Regions from separate parts of the Neobacillus solisequens genome, predicted to be linked through region 1. Evidence: a T-box and tRNA genes for the amino acid it is inferred to sense, from the RefSeq annotation. Region 1 holds a T-box; the other holds one or more tRNA genes.
What was found. The T-box of region 1 lies ahead of ileS (isoleucine--tRNA ligase). A T-box ahead of a tRNA ligase gene usually reads a tRNA of that ligase, here a tRNA-Ile.
Positions count from the first base shown of each region.

Region 2: it has a tRNA-Ile gene. The T-box ahead of ileS (isoleucine--tRNA ligase) is inferred to sense a tRNA for this amino acid. The anticodon was not compared.

Region 1 is NZ_JBKFGJ010000004.1:166,584-169,823, forward strand. Features, by position in the region: gene ACI3K6_RS06635 (YlmH family RNA-binding protein) at 1-350, shown strand, start outside; gene ACI3K6_RS06640 (DivIVA domain-containing protein) at 433-948, shown strand; T-box leader at 1,003-1,245, shown strand; gene ileS (isoleucine--tRNA ligase) at 1,319-3,240, shown strand, end outside.
Region 2 is NZ_JBKFGJ010000019.1:168,897-172,136, reverse strand. Features, by position in the region: partial or broken rRNA gene ACI3K6_RS18600 (23S ribosomal RNA) at 1-88, shown strand, start outside; rRNA gene rrf (5S ribosomal RNA) at 216-331, shown strand; tRNA gene ACI3K6_RS18590 (tRNA-Val) at 343-418, shown strand; tRNA gene ACI3K6_RS18585 (tRNA-Thr) at 424-499, shown strand; tRNA gene ACI3K6_RS18580 (tRNA-Lys) at 505-580, shown strand; tRNA gene ACI3K6_RS18575 (tRNA-Leu) at 590-674, shown strand; tRNA gene ACI3K6_RS18570 (tRNA-Gly) at 688-762, shown strand; tRNA gene ACI3K6_RS18565 (tRNA-Leu) at 768-856, shown strand; tRNA gene ACI3K6_RS18560 (tRNA-Arg) at 867-943, shown strand; tRNA gene ACI3K6_RS18555 (tRNA-Pro) at 952-1,028, shown strand; tRNA gene ACI3K6_RS18550 (tRNA-Ala) at 1,049-1,124, shown strand; tRNA gene ACI3K6_RS18545 (tRNA-Met) at 1,143-1,219, shown strand; tRNA gene ACI3K6_RS18540 (tRNA-Ile) at 1,226-1,302, shown strand; tRNA gene ACI3K6_RS18535 (tRNA-Ser) at 1,319-1,411, shown strand; tRNA gene ACI3K6_RS18530 (tRNA-Met) at 1,438-1,511, shown strand; tRNA gene ACI3K6_RS18525 (tRNA-Asp) at 1,515-1,591, shown strand; tRNA gene ACI3K6_RS18520 (tRNA-Phe) at 1,601-1,673, shown strand; tRNA gene ACI3K6_RS18515 (tRNA-His) at 1,699-1,774, shown strand; tRNA gene ACI3K6_RS18510 (tRNA-Gly) at 1,782-1,855, shown strand; tRNA gene ACI3K6_RS18505 (tRNA-Ile) at 1,860-1,936, shown strand; tRNA gene ACI3K6_RS18500 (tRNA-Asn) at 1,945-2,016, shown strand; tRNA gene ACI3K6_RS18495 (tRNA-Ser) at 2,023-2,113, shown strand; tRNA gene ACI3K6_RS18490 (tRNA-Glu) at 2,117-2,188, shown strand; gene glgB (1,4-alpha-glucan branching protein GlgB) at 2,802-3,240, shown strand, end outside.

The DNA of each region.
Region 1 (3,240 bases):
TTAAAAGTAATATTGAATCTATCGGCAAAGCGGGTGTAAAATTAGTTGAGGCTCCGCTTGAGACTGCTGTCTCTGTTTTGGATTTATGGGAAGAACTAGAACTGACAGTATCTTCATTGAGACTTGATACTGTTATTTCTGCTATACATCATATTTCCAGGCAGAAATCCCTTGTATTGATTAAGCAAGGTCTGGTAAAGGTAAACTGGGCTACTATCGAAAATTCTTCCTTTTTATGCGATGAAGGAGATATGGTTTCGGTACGGGGGTTTGGCAGAGTAAAAATATTGAATTTAGAAGGGAAAACTAAAAAGGATAAATGGCGAATTAAGATTGGTATACAAAAATAATTCATTTTTTGCAGGATTTTTAGAAATATTGTCGAATTGTACTAAGTACATAATGTAGCACAAGTTGTATGGAGGTGGCAGCATGCCGTTAACGCCGTTAGATATTCATAATAAAGAATTTAATAAAGGGTTTCGAGGGTATGATGAGGATGAAGTAAATGAATTTCTTGATCAGGTTATCAAGGATTATGAATTAATTCTCAGAGAGAAGAAGGATTTAGAAGAACGCTTGAATGATATGCAATCTCGTTTAAGCCATTTCAACAATATTGAAGAAACCCTTAATAAATCCATCGTCATTGCTCAAGAAGCCGCTGAAGAAGTGAAACGGAATGCTCAGAAAGAAGCAAAATTAATAATAAAAGAAGCAGAAAAAAATGCTGATCGAATTGTAAATGAATCCTTGTCGAAAGCTAGAAAAATTGCTTTGGAAATTGAGGATTTAAAGAAACAATCAAAAATTTTCCGTACACGCTTCAAAATGCTGGTCGAGGCCCAGCTTGATATGTTGAATACAGATGATTGGGATCATTTATTAGAATATGAAGTAGATGCTACTGAATTAAAATTACATGAAGAAGAAGATTCATTAGCTTGACGAATCGTATTTAGATAGCATATAATTTTTTAACAGATTATTACGAATAAAATAGAATTGACGATGACAGGGACAGTACAATTTTTGTCAAAAGGCTATAATAGCGAGTCGGGGATAGTGAAAGCCTGACATGGCTTTAAAAATTGGAAAATCACCCTTGAGTTCTCAGGTCGAAATCCTTTTTAATCGAGAGTAGACCTTAGCGTATTATTCACGTTACGAATCGTAAGAGGATGGAATTTAATAATTCCATCTATCAGGGTGGTACCGCGGGAATCAAACCTTCTCGTCCCTATTTAGGGATGAGAGGGTTTTTTTATTGAGTTTTTTGGTCATTCTGTTTTATAGAAAGGTAATTGGAGGAAGAAAAATGGAATATAAAGATACGTTATTAATGATGCAAACTGATTTTCCTATGCGTGGAAACCTTCCACAAAGAGAGCCAGATATTCAGGCCAAATGGGAGGAAATGAATATTTATCAAAAAGTGCAGGAGCGGACAAAAGGCCGTCCGATGTTCATCCTACATGATGGACCTCCATATGCAAATGGTGATATTCATATGGGGCATGCCCTTAATAAAATTTTAAAAGACTTTATCGTACGTTATAAATCCATGAGCGGTTATCATGCTCCATATGTTCCGGGTTGGGATACACATGGTCTTCCAATTGAACAGGCACTGACAAATAAAGGAGTAAAGCGCAAAGAAATGACGGTTGCTGAATTCCGTAAATTATGTACAGAATATGCACTTGAACAAATTGATAACCAGAGGAGTCAGTTTAAACGCCTAGGTGTTCGAGGTGATTGGGAGAATCCTTATATCACATTAAAACCTGAGTATGAGGCACAGCAAATAAAAGTATTTGGAGAAATGGCTAAAAAGGGCTATATTTACAAGGGCAAAAAGCCGGTTTACTGGTCTCCATCAAGTGAATCAGCCCTTGCAGAGGCTGAAATTGAATATAATGACAAACGTTCACCATCCATTTATGTTGCATTTAAGGTCAAGGATGGAAAAGGTGTTCTTGACCATGATACCGAGATTGTTATTTGGACGACAACACCTTGGACCATTCCTGCCAATTTGGGTATCTCGGTTCATCCTGATCTCACCTATGTAGTGGTTTCCACAAATGGGCACAAATACGTTGTTGCTGAAAGCCTATTAGAAGCCGTTACTAAGGAAATTGGTTGGGAAGAGGCCACTGTTGTTCAAAAAGTTAAAGGTTCTGACCTAGAGAATATTGTAGCCCTACATCCACTGTATAATCGTGATTCATTAGTCATGTTGGGTGAGCATGTTACCACTGATGCAGGTACTGGCTGTGTGCATACAGCCCCGGGACATGGGGAAGACGACTTTTTAATTGGCCAGAAATATGGTCTTGATGTGTTATGCCCTGTTGACGATAAAGGGTATATGACTAGTGAGGCAGAGGGATTTGCAGGATTATTTTATGATGAGGCAAACAAACCAATTTCACAAGCATTAGAAGCAGCGGGTGCATTATTAAAGCTGTCATTTATCACCCACTCCTACCCACACGATTGGCGTACAAAAAAACCAGTCATTTTCCGGGCAACTGCACAATGGTTTGCTTCTATTAAGGACTTTAGAAATGAACTCCTTGAAGCAATCAAAGAAACAAAATGGGTTCCTGCTTGGGGTGAAACTCGTCTATTTAATATGGTACGTGACCGTGGCGACTGGTGTATTTCTCGTCAACGTGTATGGGGTGTTCCGATTCCGGTATTTTATGCGGAAAATGGTCAGGAAATCATTACTGATGAAACCATTAACCATGTTTCTGAATTATTCCGTCAACATGGTTCAAATATTTGGTTTGAGAGGGATGTGAAGGAATTACTTCCTGAAGGTTTCACGCATCCTGGAAGTCCAAATGGCATTTTTACAAAAGAAACAGATATCATGGATGTATGGTTTGATTCAGGCTCTTCTCATCAAGCTGTACTGGTCGAAAGAGAAGATTTAGTTCGCCCTGCCGATCTCTATCTTGAAGGTTCTGACCAATATCGTGGTTGGTTTAACTCATCCTTGTCAACGGGTGTGGCAGTAACAGGAAAAGCCCCATATAAAGGTGTGCTAAGCCACGGTTTCGCACTTGATGGTGAAGGTAGAAAGATGAGTAAGTCACTTGGTAACACTGTTGTTCCAGCAAAAGTGATGAATCAGTTGGGGGCAGATATTTTACGTCTATGGGTTGCTTCCGTTGATTATCAGGCGGATGTACGTGTCTCCGATGCAATTCTAAAACAGGTTGCCGA
Region 2 (3,240 bases), on a different contig from region 1:
CTGAAAGATGATCAGGTTGATAGGTCAGAGGTGGAAGCGTGGTGACACGTGGAGCTGACTGATACTAATCGATCGAGGACTTAACCAAGTTATATGCGATTTGTTTTTACCAAGTTTCTTCTACATTATCTAGTTTTGAGAGAATGAAATTTTTAAAAATTTTCTCTTGCAAAATATAAAAAAGGCATTATAATAAAATAGTGTCGAATAAATGGTCTGGTAGCAATAGCGAGAAGGACACACCCGTTCCCATACCGAACACGGAAGTTAAGCTTCTCAGCGCCGATGGTAGTTGGGGCCTTGCCCCTGTGAGAGTAGGACGTTGCCAGGCTGTAAAAATATGGAGGATTAGCTCAGCTGGGAGAGCATCTGCCTTACAAGCAGAGGGTCGGCGGTTCGATCCCGTCATCCTCCACCATAAACGCCGGTTTAGCTCAATTGGTAGAGCAACTGACTTGTAATCAGTAGGTTGGGGGTTCAAGTCCTCTAGCCGGCACCACTTAAGAGCCATTAGCTCAGTTGGTAGAGCATCTGACTTTTAATCAGAGGGTCGAAGGTTCGAGTCCTTCATGGCTCACCAGTTAAATATGCGGGTGTGGCGGAATTGGCAGACGCACCAGACTTAGGATCTGGCGCCGCAAGGCGTGGGGGTTCGACTCCCTTCACCCGCACCATTTAATCTAATACGCGGAAGTAGTTCAGTGGTAGAACACCACCTTGCCAAGGTGGGGGTCGCGGGTTCGAATCCCGTCTTCCGCTCCAAAAGTGCCGGGGTGGCGGAACTGGCAGACGCACAGGACTTAAAATCCTGCGGTAGGTGACTACCGTACCGGTTCGATTCCGGTCCTCGGCACCACTTAAAATATGCGCCCGTAGCTCAATTGGATAGAGCGTTTGACTACGGATCAAAAGGTTATGGGTTCGACTCCTTTCGGGCGCGCCATATTTTACCGGGAAATAGCTCAGCTTGGTAGAGCACTTGGTTTGGGACCAAGGGGTCGCAGGTTCGAATCCTGTTTTCCCGACCATCGATATCCCGATATTTAATGGGGCCTTAGCTCAGCTGGGAGAGCGCCTGCTTTGCACGCAGGAGGTCAGCGGTTCGATCCCGCTAGGCTCCACCAAACTTTAATAACTTATTTGGCGGTGTAGCTCAGCTGGCTAGAGCGTACGGTTCATACCCGTAAGGTCGGGGGTTCGATCCCCTCCGCCGCTACCAAAATAAGGACCTTTAGCTCAGCTGGTTAGAGCAGACGGCTCATAACCGTCCGGTCGTAGGTTCGAGTCCTACAAGGTCCACCATAGGCTTGTTTTATACGGAGGAATACCCAAGTCCGGCTGAAGGGATCGGTCTTGAAAACCGACAGGCGGGTTAAACCGCGCGGGGGTTCGAATCCCTCTTCCTCCGCCATATTATCTCTTATAACTTTCTATTATCGCGGGGTGGAGCAGTCCGGTAGCTCGTCGGGCTCATAACCCGAAGGTCGCAGGTTCAAATCCTGCCCCCGCAATACGGTCTGGTAGTTCAGTTGGTTAGAATGCCTGCCTGTCACGCAGGAGGTCGCGGGTTCGAGTCCCGTCCAGACCGCCATTTAAAGATGGCTCAGTAGCTCAGTCGGTAGAGCAAAGGACTGAAAATCCTTGTGTCGGCGGTTCGATTCCGTCCTGAGCCACCTTTTCAATTTTAATTTTATCACGGCGGTTGTGGCGAAGTGGTTAACGCATCGGATTGTGGTTCCGACATTCGTGGGTTCGATTCCCATCAGCCGCCCCATTATAATGCGGGTGTAGTTTAGTGGTAAAACCACAGCCTTCCAAGCTGTTGTTGTGAGTTCGATTCTCATCACCCGCTCCATTATGGGCCTATAGCTCAGCTGGTTAGAGCGCACGCCTGATAAGCGTGAGGTCGATGGTTCGAGTCCATTTAGGCCCACCATATTTTATTCCGCAGTAGCTCAGTGGTAGAGCTATCGGCTGTTAACCGATCGGTCGTAGGTTCGAGTCCTACCTGCGGAGTCATATAGAGAAGTACCCAAGTGGCTCAAGGGGCTCCCCTGCTAAGGGAGTAGATCGGGTAACCGGTGCGAGGGTTCGAATCCCTTCTTCTCTGCCATTTGGCCCCTTGGTCAAGCGGTTAAGACACCGCCCTTTCACGGCGGTAACACGGGTTCGAATCCCGTAGGGGTCATACAAAAAGGCTGATGACAAATTGTCATCAGTTTTTTTGTCGTCTTAGATATTAGCACTTATTCAAAAACAGTATCTCAACTAAATAGTGAATCAAATCTACGATAAAGAAACTTACAGAGACCCCCCATCCTACCTCATTCTCCTGCTCTGAATCCAGTTGTTTGTAAAGAGGCCGATCGTTTTACTAGTTTACAAGCAATACTATCTTTATACCCTTGACATACACCGATTTAACAAACAATAAATATTATTATTAAAATAACTTAATGTTATATTGCCATAGCTATATTCAGTGAAATATTCCTCAACAAAACAATGAAATCGCTTACAGATTGGCGAAATCCCTTTCAAAAAATTATCTGATTTCAAAAATATAAAATAGCTTATTGAACCACTTTTTTTAAAAAATTTCAAAAAAACTACCTCTATTTTTGTCAAAGTCTGTTTGAATTTTAGTCGTATTCCGATGTTTTATGTCGTAAAATGTCTTAATTTCAAATCATCCCCCGCTTGTTGTCAGAAAAGATAAAAAAGTTTTACAAGGAATATTTGTTATTTGCACTTATAATTGGTTTTTGAAATACATATTTTCAATGAGGATGAGGAGAGCCATGACAGTGAATACTTTATTTCCTACTGATTTTCAGTTGCATTTGTTTCACGAGGGAAGCTTATTTCAAAGTCATCAGCTTTTTGGCGCTCATATCTTTAAGAATTCCAATGAGAACGAAGCTTATACTCGCTTTTGTGTTTGGGCTCCTAATGCTGATCAAGTACGGCTGGTAGGAGATTTTAATAGCTGGAATGGTAAAGGATATGAATTAAAAAAGGTAAATGATGAAGGTGTTTGGATACTTGTTGTTGATCGAGATATGGAAGGCTGTGTTTATAAATATGAAATCATTACACTCTCCGGGGAAATACTCCTAAAGGCTGATCCATTTGCATTCTATTCTGAGTTAAGGCCGCATACAGCCTCAGTTGTTTACTCCTTAGATCACTATGAATGGAAGGACCAGGAATGGCTAGATCGAAGGTTATATCGGAATG